DNA from 4 places in the Rhizobium sp. P28RR-XV genome. Region 3 is predicted to be linked to each of the others. Evidence: predicted binding sites of a transcription regulator. Region 3 holds the regulator's gene; each other region holds the start of a gene.
The links. Region 3 encodes LexA, which represses DNA repair genes until DNA is damaged. Its sites were predicted from a motif close to TGTTCNNNNTGTGTTCNG; they were not measured.
Positions count from the first base shown of each region.

Region 1 (4,213 bases), on a different contig from region 3:
GCATGCGAAACAGCCGCAGCGGTCGCTCACCGCGGAAGAAGCCATGCCCGGCATCTTCTCTGCCGATCCGGCGCTTCGAGGCGAGGATTGCCATGGCCGGCATCGGTCGTACGGCTCGTTCGGGGATATGGCTCTGCCGCAATTCGAACCCCTGCAGGCAGTCCGGTCCCAATCGCGCAGTCACCCGATCGACAAAGGCCGCGAGCGAACCGTCCTGGCGGCTGTCTCCGACGAAATCGCCTTGCATCGCGTCGAAGGGTGCGTGCTGAAGGACATTGAGGCGGACGATCTCGAAGCCATAGCCGACATCGAGATCGTCATGAATAGCGCCAAAACGCTCCGTGAACAGGCTGGCGATCCGGCTTGGCTCCCGCAGCGGCTGCGATGCGCCGGCAGCGATGCGGAAGACCGCCCCATCCACCCTGAACAACAGGAGTTCGAAGGAGCGGCCGCCGACACCGCGGGCCTCGAGCTCCGGTTTCAGCGTTTCGGCAAGCTGGCGGGCAAGCTGCAGAATATCGTCTTCCGTCTGCACCGGTTCGGCCAGCCGTCGCTCGGCCGACAATTGCGCGACCGGCCGACGCGGCGAGATCGGCTCCTCGACGAGGCCGACGGCCTGATCGAGCCGCAGGAGCAGTTGCGCGCCAAAGCGGCGGGTAAGCGGCGCGCGTGGCGCGGCCAGAAGGTCACCCACTTGCTTCAATCCCAGCTTCTGCAACGCGGCAATGGTCTCTTCACCGAGCCTCAGCGAAGCCACGGGCAGGGGCGCCAGGGCCTCTTCCATGGCTTCGGGGAGAACGATACGGCTTTCCTCAAAATGGGCGACCGCCCAGGACAGGCCGGGCGCGGAGGAAATGGCGCCGCGCACATCGAGGCCCAGCCGGGAAATCCGGATCAATATATCCTCCAGCAGCGCCTCTTCGCCGCCGAAGAGATGGGCACAGCCGGTAATATCGAGGAATAGCCCGTCCTTGCCGTCGATCGCCACCAGCGGCGTATAGCGGTCGCACCAGTCGGCGATCGCTTCTAAAAGCTTGCGATCCGCGGCGGGATCCTCCTCGACGACATCGAGGTCGGGACAGATCGCCTTCGCCTCGGCCACGCCCTGCCCCTGCTTCAGGCCGATCATCTCCGCACGCTCGTTGAGCGCGGTGAGCCGCATGGCATTGTTGAGCTTGCCGGCACAGGCGAGCGGCGGCGCTTCAAGCCTGCCTGTCGAACGCCAGGACAGGCCCCAGCGCTTGCGGGCGATCCGGTCGGTTGGCAGATGCGGGAAGGTCAGCGCCAGAATTCGCTGCGTATTCGCCGGGAAAGGCAGGGCGTTGAGTGTCGAGGACAGGGGCAAAGCGGCGGTCATGGGCATTCCACTCCAGGGTTATGGAAAGAGGCGCCGGGTTTCGGCTTTTTTCCAAGGTCAGACGAAAGGCCGGGTGACCGATGCTGCCGCCAAGCACCGATCCATCCGGCAGGGGCCGCGCCAGCGCCGGCGCGGGTTCGACGGAAAAGCGGAAGAGAGCGCTGCTTGCTTCCTCCTCGCCTCCCTGTCGCAACAGAAACAAAGGCCGCCCTGCCGCCTTGGCTCTCAGCGCCAGCCGCCGGCTTTCGGTCAGGCCGAAACGGGCCGGATTGCCGCGCACTTCCAGAATGACAACCGCAAGAGCAGCACTCCCAAGCGCTGCCTCCGCCACCCAGAGCGCGTCTTCCAGCTTGCGCGGCGACGCCTGCAGGAAAGCCTCGGGCTCCAGCCCGAAATTCCGGATGCCGATGGCATAGGGCAGGCCCGCCTCCATCGTAGCGACCGTATCGCCGATCCACAGGATCGGAGACGTGGCCGCGTCCGTACCCGAAGCTTGCGCATGCAGCCGCGCGGCAAGCGCAAGGGTAAAGCCGCTTGCCGCTCCCGCATCGCGCAGGCCGAGCGAGCGGATTTCCGTCAGCGCATCGAGCGGCACGCCACCTTGCAGGGCAGCGTCGAGATCGTCGACGCCGGTCGCAAGAAGCGCCTGCGCAGACCTAGGCTGAACGGGCGCCGGTTGGGCAGGTAGAGGCTTCGCAATGCCTGCCGATCCCATGGTCGGCTTGGCTGCTGGCATCTCATGCGCCACTGCCGCCAGTGCCGGGATCGGCCTGCCTTCCAGTCGGGCGATGGTTTCACGCAGGGCAAAAAGCGTTTCCCGCGCCACGGCAGCCTCGGCCATGACGTTCACTCCAGATTGATAATGTTCCTGTTATGTTCTTATGGATTCCAGAGCTTGATAAAAGAGTCAACACCATTTCATAAGAAAATATTCCTTTACCTAAAGTCGGATGATTTTAGGCTTCTTCGGCCTCAAATCTGAATCCGCTCTAAAATCAAAGAAGTAGAACATGATGTCGCCCGAAAACCGCTCAAGCACTTTTCGGCATCGCAGCCTAATCCGCTCTCGTAAAAGCTGCGCAAAGTCTCTATATGACCAGCTAAGGAAGGAAGCATTCATGGCTCGCATTGACCAGAGCGAGGATTGGCGGGACCGCCACGCGCCCTCAATCAGCACATTCGAATCTCTGGCGATGGAGGCGTATAGCCATCTGCCGGAGGAATTCCGCTCGCTCACCGGCAACCTCATCATTCTCATCGAGGATTTTCCCGATGATGAGGTATTCGACGATATGGCGCTGGAGACCCCCTTCGATCTGCTCGGCCTCTTCGAGGGACGCGGCATCTCTGAGCGCTTTACCGCCCAGACCGGCGACATGCCCAACAAGATCCGCCTCTACCGCCGGCCGATCATCGATTACTGGGCTGAAAACGAGGAAACCCTCGGCGATATCATCACCCATGTCCTAATCCACGAGATCGGCCATCATTTCGGCCTGAGCGACGAGGATATGGAGCGCGTCGAGGCAAGCGCCGAGGAAGCGACGGATCGCTGATACCAGCCCGACCGCAAGACGGCTGGGTGAAGAACTTCAGTCGCTTACTGCTCGGAGAGCTTCATCTCCGGATCGTAATCCTTGCCGGCCACGTTCTTGACGACGGCCTGGCCGCACTGCATCTGGCCGCTCGCGGCATTGAAGGCGTAGGTCGGCGAGCCCGACAGCTCCCAGCCCTTGTTCAGCGCCGCGGTCACCTTGTGGCAGAAGGAAGCGTCGTCGGGGCCGGTGAGGAAGCGGTAGAGTTTCATCAAAGGATCTTTCGTAACGTATCAGTCCTTGCCCTGAGCCTGTCGAAGGGCAATGGAGCGCTGCTCGATCAGGCGAGCTTTATGGACCAGTCTTTCCGCCTGGACAAGGTGCAGCCGCTCCACCATTCGCCCGTTAAGGTTCACGACATTAAGGGCGTCGGCACCCGGTTCGGCAAAGGCTGATATGATGGCTTCGGCCTCGGCGATGGCTGTTACATCGGGGCTGAAATGCCGGTTGGCCGGCTCGATCTGGCTCGGATGGATCAGCATCTTGCCGGCAAAGCCCATGATGCGGCCCTGGCCGCATTCCGCTTCGTACGCCTCCGCATCCCTAAAATCGTTGAAAACGCTGTCGATGGCCTCAAGCCCGTAGGCGCTAACAGCAAGCACTACCTGCATTAGCCAAGGCACGAGATAGGCGCGGTCCGGCCGCGGCAGGACGCCCGTTTCCTTTCTGAGGTCGTTGAGGCCGACGACAAAGCAATCGAGCCGGCTGCCCGCCGTTCGCCCGGCCTCGGCGATCGAAGCAGCGTTCAGGATACCGCGCGGCGTCTCGATCATTGCCCAGATACGCAGGCTTTCCGGCGCATCGGCTTCCGCGAGCCTGTCGCTGACAACAGTCACGTCCTGCGGCCCGTCCACCTTGGGCAGGAGCACCCCATCCGGCTCCAGCTCCACCACCAGCGCCAGGTCGTCAGCCCCGAAATTGGAGGAAAGCGCATTGATGCGTATGATCCTTTCCTTGCCTGGCAGCGGCGAGGCCACGAAAAAGGCCCGCAAATTCTCCCGCGCCTCGGCTTTCTTTTCCGGCGAGACCGAATCCTCGAGATCGAAGATGACGGCGTCGCAATCGAGGCTCGAAAGCTTTTCCAGCGCGCGGCGGTTGATGGCGGGAACGCTTAAGACCGAGCGGCGCAGACAGGCGGGACGGGAAGGGGAGTTTTGGCTCGCAGATTGGCTCATTGTGCCGTTTTGCCGCGCTTTTAATCGCCAGGCAAGTCAACAAAAAGCCACGCTCCTCTTGCAGAGGGGAAGAGAGAGGACCACAT
Region 1 is NZ_JABAIG010000013.1:54,247-58,459, forward strand. Features, by position in the region: gene HGP12_RS25820 (Y-family DNA polymerase) at 1-1,162, opposite strand, end outside; gene HGP12_RS34205 (ImuA family protein) at 1,203-2,198, opposite strand; gene HGP12_RS25830 (metallopeptidase family protein) at 2,476-2,913, shown strand; gene HGP12_RS25835 (DUF1737 domain-containing protein) at 2,958-3,164, opposite strand; gene HGP12_RS25840 (CoA ester lyase) at 3,186-4,127, opposite strand.
Region 1: HGP12_RS34205 (ImuA family protein) is a predicted target of LexA. The motif match lies at 2,221-2,238, and genes of this name have one in related genera.

Region 2 (4,213 bases), on a different contig from region 3:
AAGAAAAAGGGCGCACAAGCAAACAGAAGTCAAGCTTGATACAAGGCGGGAAAGATAAAACTTCGGCTCAATCGGGTTTACTACCATTTGCTTACTTCCATATCCTCTACGTTCGTTTGTGTAGCCATTAATTTATTGCGGTCTCTCGATAAAATTCTTGAAATTATTAGAGAATAATGCTTAAGTAACCGTTACAAGTATTGAAGTAAGGTTTGCGGCAATGCGACCCTCTCGGGTATTAGTTTTGCGTTCCTTGCGATGGCCGCAGGAAATCATCAGCCGGGCAGTTTGGCCTTTTGCCAGGCTGCTCGCCGCGCTACCGAACAGAAATGTCCGCCTCATCAACGATGAGGACGCAACCTATCGTGCGTTTATCCCTCTCTCTTCCTGTTACACTATGGGATCAGATTTGTGCCGGCTTGAAAAGTTGGAAATCAGGCTGGGTATCACGAGACGGCGGCTAATCCACAAACAAATTCCGGCTTTAATATGATCAACTGCTGTGCGTCAGCTGCGGAATTTTCGGTGGGCGCGCTGCAATCACGGCAACTAAACTCGCCATGTAGTATCGAGGGATCGCCGCAATGATGTGGGGCAAAGCAGATATTTCTTGTGAACAGCCCAAGGCTGCCGAGCGGCGGCGCTGGCCTCGTTCTGCGCAGATGCCGCTTTACAGCGAGATCCCGGAAAGTACGGAATTGGCGTCGCTGCCGTTTTCAACGGAGGAACTGCGTCCCGATCGGCAATTTGCGGCCTGGCAGGAGCGCATGGCCCCGCTGATCGATATGCGATTGCAGAATCAAGCAAAAGCCGATGAGCCGTTCGCGGTTAAGCAGGTCGCATGGAACCTCGAAGGTGTCTTGCTCATTCAGCAGGAGGCCCCAGCGTTCAGCTTCGAACGCTCCGCGGAAAAGGTGCGCTTCAGTTCGATAGATCACTGGCAGATCACCTTCCTGCGCACCGGAAAGACATGGACGAGCGTCAACGGCAATGTCGTGGAAAACGAGCCCGGCATGATGGAAATCCGAATGCTGGGCTACCCCTTTTACGGACGGACCTTGCCGGCGCGATCCACGACGCTGATCCTGCCATGCGATCTGTTTGCCGCTCATGGTGGACTGCCGAGCGCCAGCAGCAATATTGTGCTTGGAGGTGAGCGCGTCTCGTTACTTTCGAGTTACATAGATTTTCTCGAAGTCAATCTTCTTCGTTTAACCAGAGACGATCTTCCAAGCATCAGGAATCAGCTTCGCGAGATGGTGTTTCACACAATTTCCCCCTTGGTGCACGGCCAGATCGATGGCGAGATATCGCAAAGCGGGTTGATGACCCGGGCAAGGCACTTCATTCAGAACAATCTCGGATCCGCGGAATTGACGCCGGAAACGCTAAGCCGTGAACTGGCAATTTCGCGGACCCGTCTTTACGAGCTGTTCCAAACCTCGAGCGGAGTGCTCAACTACATCCGAAGAAGACGGCTTCTGGCTGCGCGCGCCGCACTTAACGATCCCGCCGACGGCCGGAAAATCGGCGAGATCGCCAATCAATTCGCCTTCGAGTCCGCCGCCAACTTCTGCCGGGCCTTCACGCATGAGTTCGGCTACAATCCAAGCGAAGTGCGCAGGCATTCACGGGATTTCAAGATGGAAGCGCCGTCGCGCACGGCTGTGTCGAGTTTCGATAATTGGCTCAGCACGCTTGGGCTTTGACAATCCGGCTTGCCGCGATGTCACTAAGCTCTGTCCGACAAGCTCCGCAGTCGGTTTGATATCGCCGCTAAGGATGATATGTTCCGCATTTGTTTCAGTCCGCCACGATTTGCGGTAATGCTGAAACGGAACTCCGATTGCCGAGACGATAATGAACGATATGAGCTCGACGCCTGTCCGCAAAATCATCCATGTGGACATGGATGCCTTTTACGCGTCGGTCGAACAGCGGGACAATCCCGAACTGCGCGGCAAGCCGCTTGCGGTCGGCGGGTCCGCCGCGCGCGGCGTGGTGGCGGCAGCAAGCTATGAGGCCCGCGCCTTCGGCGTTCGCTCGGCCATGCCGTCGGTGACGGCGAAGCGCAAATGCCCGGATTTGATTTTCGTGCCGCCGCGCTTCGACGTCTATAAGGCCGTATCGCAGCAGATCCGCGAGATCTTCGCCGAATATACGCCACTGATCGAGCCGCTATCGCTCGACGAGGCGTATCTCGACGTCACCGAAAACCTCAAGGGCATGCAGATCGCCACCGAGGTCGCGCTGGAGATCCGGGCGAGGATCAAGCAGATCACCGGACTCAATGCCTCAGCCGGCATCTCCTATAACAAGTTCCTTGCCAAGATGGCGAGCGATCTGAACAAGCCCAACGGCCAGGCGGTGATCACGCCGAAGAACGGACCGGCATTTGTCGAGGCTCTCCCGGTCAGCAAATTCCATGGTGTCGGACCGGCGACCGCCGAGCGTATGCGCAAGTACGGGATCGAAACCGGGCTCGATCTAAAATCGAAGTCGCTGGCCTTCCTGCAGGAGCATTTCGGAAAGGCCGGGCCATATTTCTATGGGATTGCCCGCGGCATCGACCAACGCCAGGTGAGGCCCGACCGGGTCCGTAAATCCGTCGGCGCGGAAGATACGTTTCCCGAGGATATCGACGAGCTCGGTCCGGCGACGGCAGAATTGCGGCCGTTGGCAGAAAAGGTCTGGCGCTACTGCGAGACAAGCGGCATCAGCGGCAAGACGGTGACCGTGAAGATCAAATATTCGGATTTCACGCAGGCAACGCGCAGTCGGACAACCCTATTTCCGGTCACAAATATGGGTGAAATCCTTGAAGCGGCAACCGCGCTTCTGGCAACCGTCCATCCGTTCAAGCGACCCATTCGGCTGCTCGGCATCACGCTTTCCTCCCTGACGAACGAAGGAACCGACGACAGCCGATCACAATCGCAGCTCGATCTCGGTATCTGACGGTCGGTCACGGGAGCTATACCGCCGATCTGACTCGGCATGGTTCGGGCCTAGAGCGTTTTTGCTTCTACGCAATTCCGGACGGGAAACCGCGATGCACTGGAATTGCTCTAGCGAAGCTACGCCCTTCTTGGCTCACTCATAGCAGCCAAGCTCGGCCTCGTAACGGGCGATAGCTTGTTGATTCAAGACGAGCACGGCATGCGAAATTGCAATGCGCGTTTCCAGCAAGACAGATTTGTCGTTCTCGAGCGCCCTGTGCACGGTCGCCCTTCCGTATCCGGTCATCCTAACGATCTGTGATATCGTGCAGAACCTTGTCCTCGGAACTACTCCCAGCTCGGTAATCTTCATCCGGGCGACCCCACATGGTTTCCGACTCACACTGCACCGGGTATTGGAAGACCGGTTGAGCGCCATTCACAGCGAATAGCGTCTCTCCAAGATCAGCAATCAGGCTGGGTCCGCTGGCAGCTGTTACTTCTTCCAGTACTTGTCTACATAGTTCTGAATCTCTGATCGCATGAATCGTCCGGAAGCATCAGCCCGATCTTCCCAGCCGAATACGCAGGCCGTAACGATCCCGTCGAAACCGACTTCCGCCAGCGATGAGAAAAATGCGTCCCAATCGATTTCGCCCTGGTACATATCCATGTGCTGATGGATGGTCACCTTCGCGCCCGGCGGGTTGATGATGTACCGCAATCCCGACGATGCCTTGTGATTATATGTGTCGGCCACATGTACATGTGCAATCAGATTGCCGGCGTCACGGATCATCTTCGCCATATCGTCGCCGAAGTAGAAGGTGTGCGGTGCGCAATAGAGAAACCTGACGTTCTTCGAGCCGATCGTCTTCAGCATGTCGATCGCCGGATGCAGCGCCTCGCACCAGTCTTCAGGATGCGGTTCCATATTGAGATTGACGCCTTCCTTTTCGAAGACCGGCACCAGTTCCTCGATCGAGCGCCACCATGCGGCTTCGCTGTGCTCGTGCGTGAAGTGGCCGCCGCAGCAATTGGAGCGATGGCCGCGATCCGGAGACGGGCCACGGCCGAATTCGGAGTTCATGGTATCGACGCCGAGCTCGACGGCGAGATGAATGGCTTCCTTCCAATAAGAGACGGCTGCCTTGCGTTCATCTTCATGTGGGCTTGCCCAGCGATACATCGGCAGCAGCGAAGCCACCTGAACGCCATGATCCTTCAGTGCCTTTTTGAATTCGTTGATGCGTTCCTTGTGAGCACGCGGTCGC
Region 2 is NZ_JABAIG010000005.1:249,546-253,758, reverse strand. Features, by position in the region: gene HGP12_RS12750 (hypothetical protein) at 1-87, opposite strand, end outside; gene HGP12_RS12745 (helix-turn-helix domain-containing protein) at 585-1,709, shown strand; gene dinB (DNA polymerase IV) at 1,861-2,958, shown strand; gene HGP12_RS12735 (sugar phosphate isomerase/epimerase family protein) at 3,436-4,213, opposite strand, start outside.
Region 2: dinB (DNA polymerase IV) is a predicted target of LexA. The motif match lies at 1,789-1,806, and genes of this name have one in related genera.

Region 3 (4,213 bases):
GCTGGCGGGCTTCCACTGTCATGCTCGACTCGGCCGTGACGACGACCGTCACGGGGAGGGTCGAGCGACGTGAATCCTATGACAATGGCGGCTGGCGCTATGTCGTCCGGGTCGCGGCAACGGAAAAGCCCACGATTCGCCGTTCGCCGGAACGGATCACGATCTTCGTACGCAAGCAGCTGAAGCCGTTTGACCTCGGCGATCGCATCCAGGGCAGGGCGCGCCTGACACCGCCGTCCGGGCCGGCTTTGCCTGACCTCAACGATTTCGCCTTCAGCTCTTACTTCAATGGCATTGGTGCGAACGGTTTCGCCTATGGCAGCCCGAACCTATTGCCTCCATCCGGTGATAACACCGCAAATTCGCTGCTGGATAAGGCCGATATCTGGCTTGCCGGCCTGCGCAACGGCATCGGCGACAGGATCAGGGAAACCCTGCCGGGAGATACGGGCGCCTTCGCTGCGGCGCTCGTCACCGATGAGAGACGTGCGATCTCCAAGGATACGACCGAGTCGCTGCGAATTGCCGGTCTTACCCATATTATTGCAATTTCGGGGCTGAACATGGCGCTATCGGCCGGCATCTTCTATGTCGGCCTGCGCTATCTGTTCAGCTTGTTTCCGGGAGTTGCGCAGGCCTGGCCGACCAAGAAATTCGCGGCTTTCGGCGCGCTTTTGACGGTAACGGCCTATTACCTCATTTCCGGCTTCGGCGTATCCGCCGAGCGTGCTTTCATCATGATGGCGATCATGCTGGTGGCCGTACTTTTCGATCGGCCCTCGCTCAGCCTTCGCAATGTCGCGCTATCCGCCATCGTCATCCTTGTTCTGTCGCCGTCGCAGGTGCTAGGCCCAAGCTTCCAGATGTCCTATGCCGCAACGCTGGCGCTGGTGTCGGGCTATTCGTTATGGAAACGACGGCGGCACCGCGAAAACATCCTCTCGCGGATCCGCCTGTTAAGCCCGCTGCTCTTCGTCTCGCGCTTCTTCGGCGGCGTATTGTCGACCTCGTTCATCGGCGGCGCATCGACGGCCATCTTCTCGATCGAGCATTTTCACCGGCTGGCGACATATGGTCTCGCCGCCAACCTCGCGGCCATGCCGGTGGTCTCCTTCATTGTCATGCCGTTCGGCATGGTGGCAATGCTGCTCATGCCCTTCGGCCTGGACGGGCCGTTTTGGAAGGTCACCGGCGAGGGACTGGAACTCGTCATCGTAATCGCCAAAACGGTGGCCGGTTGGGGAGGCGACATCACCTTCGGCCGCCAACCCGGCTGGCTAATGCCGACCTTCATTGCCGGCTTCCTGATCATGACCGTGTTGCGGACCCGGCTTCGCCATTTGGGGCTGCTGTTGGTGCTTTCATCCACCGGCGTGGCGGCATTCGACTCCGGCGTGCCGAAGCCGGATCTGATGATTTCGGAAGATGGGGTCCTGGTTGCGCTGCGACAGGACGATATACTCGCCACAAATCGCGAAAGGCCGCAGGCCTTCATTTTCGAACAATGGCAGAAGGCACTGGTCGCAACCGAACACCAGCCGCCCACTATTCTCCCCAGCGATAGCCGGCTTCCGCAGATCAGCAAGACCGATCGCCACAAGCGACTGAGCAGCGAAGAACATAAGGCAGTCCGTAAGGCAATGGAGGAAGCGCTGGACCGGACGATGCAGGGAAGTTTCGCCTGCCAGAAAGGCGCATGGTGCGCAGCCATGCTTGATAATGGCGCTATCCTGATCACCATAGAAAACGCAGCCTATTTGCCGTCCGCCTGCGACACGGCAAATATCGTCGTGACCCCGATCCGACTGCGGCTCGATCATTGCCGCTCCGGAGCGATACTCATAACCGGTGCGACATTGCGCAAAACCGGGTCCATCGAAATGGCGCTCACCGCCGATAAGCCCGTTATCTCTGCCGCTTTCGAAAACCCGCAGCGACCATGGACCAGACACCGAACCTATGATTGGCGCACCGGCAAATTCGGTACACCACCTGCGCAGGTATCACCCGTCAACGGTAATCCAACTGTTAGTGATAACTCATCCGTCAATGATAACGACGAATAAGCCCTACCAGCTTGCCTTGAACCTTGACGCGGTCTGGCCCGAAGATGCGGGTTTCATAGGCCGGATTGGCGGCTTCCAGCGCGATCGAGGCGCCCTTGCGGCGGAAGCGCTTCAGCGTTGCCTCTTCGTCGTCAACGAGCGCAACGACGATATCGCCGGGATTGGCTGTCGTCGAATTTCGGATGATGACCGTATCGCCATCGAAAATTCCGGCGTCGATCATCGAATCGCCCCTCACCTCCAGCGCATAATGCTCGCCGGAGCCGAGCATGTCGGCGGGAACGGTAATGTCATGTGTATTGTTCTGAATGGCGGAAATCGGAACGCCGGCAGCGATGCGCCCCATGACCGGTACCGATACCGAACTGTTGTGGTCGTCGTTTGCAACCTTTGCCGGGGCTGGCGGCGCGACCGGCTGGGGTTTGCCGAGACTGCCTTCGATAACACTCGGCGAAAAGCCGCGGCGTGGCTGCAGGCTCGAATTATAGGCGTCCGGCAGCTTGATGACTTCGAGCGCCCGCGCCCGATTCGGCAGGCGGCGGATGAAGCCACGTTCCTCGAGCGCCGTGATCAGACGGTGAATGCCGGATTTGGATGCCAGATCCAATGCGTCCTTCATCTCGTCGAAAGATGGCGGGACACCGGACTCCTTCATCCGCTCGTGAATGAAGAGAAGCAGTTCCTGCTGCTTGCGCGTCAACATCGTCTTGGAACCCCAAATCAAGAAAAATCGTGAAACAAATCCAGAACGGACACTATATGTTCCATATGTGTTCTGCAAGTGCTTAAATTTCAGTAAAGCTTCGCCGGGTCTGTCAAATAATTGCCGCTATCGCACGGATCGCTTGAAATTCCTCGGGAATTATATCCGCGCTAATTCATCGATAAATATGAGAAATGCCGCTTTGTTCGCTTTATGGACGCTTCACGTCAATCCCGCTCGGCGCATGTGCGGATGGAGACGACGACTGTCGCATAAGCCGGCTACAGTTGAGAATTAGTGCGCCCGCGTTCTTCTGCGCGTTCACGGCTTTGGCTTTGGTCTTGAATTGAGCATTGTATGGGCGCAAATCTGTTCTTGCGGGCAAACAAGGGAGGACCATGACTTTGTCACCGCATCCGTTGGATCATCTCGTGCTGCCGACCGTCAACATCGCTCTGGCGCGCGAGCGCCTGGGCAAGCTCGGCTTCACGGTGGCTCCGGATGCCCGCCATCCTTTCGGCACTGAAAATGCCTGTGTCTTCCTTGCCGATAAGACCTATCTCGAGCCTTTGGGCGTGGCATCGCAGGAGCAATGCGAGACGAGTATTGCCGATGGCAACGTCTTCGTCGCGCGTGACCAGGCTTATCGATTCCGCGTCGCCGAGGATGGATTTTCGGCCGTGGTTTTCGGCACCGACGATGCCGTCGACGACGACGAGCGTTTCAAGGCGGCCGCGATCTCGGCCGGGCGCATGCTTGATTTCTCGCGGCCGATGAAGATGCCGGACGGAACGGAAACCACGGCCGGCTTTCGTCTCGCATTTGCGGCGGATCTGCGCGCGCCGGATTTCCTGGCCTTCTGCTGTCAGCGTATCAATCCGCTGCCGGCCGATCGTGGCGCGCTCGAACGTCACGAAAACGGCGTGACCGGCATCGCGCGGGTGGCGCTTTCCGCGCTGACACCAGCGGTGTATCGCGGCTTTTTCGAAGAGATCGTTGGTGGTCCGCGAGTCCTCGAGCACTCCTTCGGCTTGACGATCAAGACGGCCAATGTCGATCTCGAACTTTTGTCGCCGGAAGGAATGGAGGCATTCTACGATTTGCCGGTTCATACCAGCGATCCCGGGCTGAGGGCGCGCGCAATCCTTTTCAAAACGCGCGATCTTTCCGTGACATCGTCGCATTTCGCTGCTAACGGCGTCACCTACACGCGTAAGAACAATCGTATACTGGCAAGGCTGGCGCCCGGACAGGGCGCATTGTTCGCCTTCGAGGAGATAGCATGAGCACGAATTCCGAAGTCACCGTCGGCGAGGGTGCCTCCAAGGTCCTCTTTTCCAACACCGCCAAGCTGTCGCTGATTGCCGGCCCCTGTCAGATGGAGAGCCGCGACCATGCATTCATGGTCGCCGGAGTCCTGAAGGAGCTCTGCGGCAAGCTCGGC
Region 3 is NZ_JABAIG010000001.1:585,517-589,729, reverse strand. Features, by position in the region: gene HGP12_RS02845 (ComEC/Rec2 family competence protein) at 1-2,066, shown strand, start outside; gene lexA (transcriptional repressor LexA) at 2,047-2,769, opposite strand; gene HGP12_RS02835 (VOC family protein) at 3,168-4,055, shown strand; gene kdsA (3-deoxy-8-phosphooctulonate synthase) at 4,052-4,213, shown strand, end outside.

Region 4 (4,213 bases), on a different contig from region 3:
TGACCGAGGCGCTCGCCGACCGGAATGATGATCTGCGCGTCGCCGGGACGCTGGTTTTCCGCCGCATCGACCAGCTCGTCATAGGCGCGGATACGGGCCTTGGACTTGGCTTGGCGTGCCTTCGGGCTGGAAGCAATCCACTCCTGCTCGCGCGCAAGCGCCTTCTGGCGGCTCGCTTCTTCGCGATTTTCCTGCTGCATGCGCTTTGCCTTGGCCTGCAGGTAAGCGGAATAGTTGCCTTCGTAGGGGATGCCGCGACCGCGATCGAGTTCGAGAATCCAACCCGTGACGTTGTCGAGGAAGTAGCGGTCGTGGGTAATCATCAGCACGGCGCCCGGATAGGCGCGCAGGTGCTTTTCAAGCCAGGCGATGGTTTCGGCGTCGAGATGGTTGGTCGGCTCGTCGAGCAGCAGCACGTCCGGCTGGGACAGCAGCAGCTTGCACAAGGCCAGACGGCGGCGTTCGCCGCCGGAAAGGTTGGTGACGTCGGCGTCACCGGGAGGGCAGCGCAGCGCGTCCATCGCCATTTCGACCTGGCTTTCCAGGTCCCAAAGGTTCTGGCTGTCGATGATGTCCTGGAGCTTGGCGCCCTCGTCCGCCGTCTCGTCGGAGTAATTCATCATCAATTCGTTGTAGCGATTGAGGATGTCCGTCTTGGCGGCAACGCCTTCCATGACGTTTTCAAGCGCCGTCTTTGCCGGATCGAGCTGCGGCTCCTGCGGCAGATAGCCGATGGTCGCGCCTTCGGCCAGCCATGCCTCGCCGGTATATTCCTTGTCGAGGCCGGCCATGATGCGCAGCACCGTCGACTTACCCGCACCGTTCGGGCCGAGAATACCGATCTTGGCGTCGGGGTAGAAGGAGAGATGAATGTTCTCGAGAATCTTCTTGGCGCCATAGGCCTTATTCAGACCCGACATATGATAAATGAACTGACGTGCCATAGCTTGGGTTACTCCACGGGCGGAAACAGTACGAATTGTGCCGCTATGTAGGCGAAACCCCGCCCTCGGGCAACGGCGAAACCTTGTCCGAGGGCATTATCCGCGTCAGAAAAGCCGTATTTCTTCAGAAACCGGCGGCATCCACCACGCCACGGTCGCAGCCGAAAGCGGTGCTGCCCGCGCTTTGGATCAGTTTGGCGAGCCGCGGCTCGTTACCCTGCTGGGGCTCGATCGCATCCTCCGAGAGGCCGATGGTCAACTCCGAAATCATTCTGACATCGCCGACGCGGCGGCAGCTCATCTTGATGCGTGCATTGGCGCCCTCGCCGAAGCTCTGGTCGAAGGCCGCCTTGATGCTTTCAGCATCCAGCTCCTTGCCGATATTCTCAGCAAAGAGATCGCGCACTGACGACGCATTGAGCTCGGCGACCAGGCCGGCGGCGATGGAAAAATACTCGTCGGCACTGAGCTTGGTACAGGTGCCGTGCTTGACCCATTCATGCCGATCGAGGCCCGATTGCGTGCCCGGCATTGCCTTGTCCAGCTTCGCCTTGACATCCTGCGACAGCTGCACCGCCGGCAGGTCCTTCCAATCACGGCCGCGATCCGCCTGCTTCAAATCCTCCGAAACATCGCAATATTCCTGCCGCATGGGCCAGAGGCCGTGCAGCGAGAAGTTCTTGGCATCGTAATCGTTCGACGACTGGTTCCGGCATTCGGCCTTCTTCTGGTTCGTCGCGCAAAATGCCGGCTCCCAGCTCGCCGCCAGGATAAAGCGCGTCCGCCCGCGGCTATGCTCCTGCGCCATAGCGCTCGCGGCCGTCCCAACCGAAAGAAATACAACTGCAAATACCCGAAGCAACTGCTTCATTCCTGCCTCCAATAAGAACATTATAAGAACAAATAAGCAGTTTGATCGAGCGGACGCAATCCTGAATCGTAACGCTCGGAAAGATTTATTTCTGTGAGCTCCGGCACCTATCCATTGCAATCCGGCGAATGATAACCTTTCGTCCGAATAGGGAGGATCGAATGCATGTTCGCGGATACTGAGCGCCTGAATAGCCCGACGGGCGCGAAGATTGCCTATCATTACGTGCCGGCAACGGGAGAAGCACGTGGCATCCTGCTGATATCACATGGCCTTGCCGAACATTCCCGCCGCTACGAAACCTTTGCGGATGCGATGGCCGCCCAGGGCTTCCACGTCTACGCACATGATCATCGCGGCCACGGCGAGACCGTTGCCCATGATGCGCCCATCGGCCGATTTGCTCGAAAAGATGGGGTGGCTCGCGTCATTGCCGATGTGCTCGCCATGCGCGAGCTTGCCGCAGGGGCTCATCCCGGCCTGCCCATCATCCTCTTCGGCCACTCCATGGGCGGATTGATCAGCCTCAACACGATCGTCACGCATCCGGACAAGTTCGATGCCGTCACCGTGTGGAATTCCAATTTCAATGCGGGCCTTGGGGGCCGCGCCGCCCAGCTCATCCTCAAGACAGAGCGCATGTTCAAGGGATCGGATGTTCCAAGCGGCCCCTTGCCGAAGCTGACCTTCGGCACCTGGGGCCGGTCGATCACCAATCGCCGTACCGACTTCGACTGGCTTTCGCGCATCCCCGAGCACGTGGACAAATATATCGCCGATCCGCTTTGCGGCTTCGATGCCTCCGTCTCGCTCTGGCTCGACATTTTCGAGCTTACTTTCCGGGCACCGCAAAAAGCCTATCTCGACCGGCTCCGGCGCGATATGCCCATCCATCTCGTCGGGGGGGCCAAGGATCCGGCAACGGACAATGCGAAAGCGATCTCCTGGCTGGCAAACCATTTGAAAAGTGCCGGTTTCTCTCATATCACAACCGAGATCTATCCCGACATGCGGCACGAGACGCTGAACGAAATCGGTGCCGATGAAGCCATTTCCCGCTTTGCCGACTGGTGCAAAGAGGTGACGGCAAACACCTGATTCTCATGGGAATTCTATAATGAACACCTCCAGCGGCTCCTCGATCCGATTGCCGCAATCGGAGCTGACCTTCGGCTTGTTGATGATGTTTCTCTCCGTCGTCCTTTCGCCGATCATCGATATCTTCTCCAAGCTCGCCGCAACCACGATCCCGCCGGCCGAAGTCACCGCGGCCCGCTTCATCCTTCAATCGCTGTTTGCGCTGCCGATGATGGCGATGCGCGGGCAATGGGGCGTATGGACATGGCGGCGCAGCGGCGTGCATGCCATTCGTGCCGCGGTGCTGACGTTGTCCATGGTGTCGTTCGTGACCACGCTGCAGGTGATGGAAGTGGCTGATGCCATCGCCATCTTCTTCGTCGAGCCGATGATGTTGACCATCTTGAGCAGCATCTTCCTCAAGGAAACCATCGGCTGGCGGCGCTACACCGCCTGCGCCGTCGGCTTTTTCGGCGCGATGCTGATCATCCAGCCGAGCTTTCAGGAAGTCGGCTTCGTCGCCCTGCTGCCCGTCGTCACCGCGCTTTGCATCGCCATCTACGTGATGATTACGCGCGTCGTCTCCCATAGCGAGGATGCCTGGTCGATGCAGTTCCAGACCGGCCTATGGGGCTCCGCCTTCAGCCTGATCCTGCTTGCCATAGGCCGGGCGACGGGGTCTGCGATCCTCGATCCGGTCATGCCTGATCTGACGGCCATGCTCTACCTGCTCGGCGTCGGGGCTACCGCGGCGGTTTCCGGCATCTTCACGGTGCACGCCTATCGCGCCGTGCCAGCCTCGACGCTCGCGCCGCTGCAATATTTCGAGATCGTTTCCGCCACGGTCTTCGGCTGGCTCGTCTTCGGCAATTTCCCGGATGCGATCAAATGGCTCGGTATCCTCATCATCATCGGCTCCGGCCTGTACATTCTCTGGCGCGAGCGGCGCTTTGCTTCCAAGCCCGTATCCGATACATCTGAAACGGCATTCACGCCCTAAGCGGGAGAGCGGATCGACATGACAGACAAGAAAACCAAGAAACCCCCGCTTTCCGGTATTCGCGTCATCGAACTTGCCCGCGTGCTCGCAGGCCCCTGGGCCGGGCAGATGCTGGCCGATCTCGGCGCCGATGTCATCAAGGTGGAAAACCCCGACGGCGGCGACGACACGCGTCAATGGGGGCCGCCCTTCGTCGAAGGCAAGGATGGCGAAAACCTCTCCGCCGCCTATTACCATTCCGCCAACCGCGGCAAGCGTTCCATCACCGCCGATCTCAGGACCGAGGAAGGACAGGAGCTGGTGCGCCGGCTGGTGAAGACG
Region 4 is NZ_JABAIG010000012.1:164,863-169,075, reverse strand. Features, by position in the region: gene ettA (energy-dependent translational throttle protein EttA) at 1-944, opposite strand, end outside; gene HGP12_RS25530 (ribonuclease T2 family protein) at 1,069-1,815, opposite strand; gene HGP12_RS25525 (alpha/beta hydrolase) at 1,981-2,913, shown strand; gene HGP12_RS25520 (DMT family transporter) at 2,933-3,892, shown strand; gene HGP12_RS25515 (CaiB/BaiF CoA-transferase family protein) at 3,911-4,213, shown strand, end outside.
Region 4: HGP12_RS25530 (ribonuclease T2 family protein) is a predicted target of LexA. The motif match lies at 1,829-1,846, and genes of this name have one in related genera.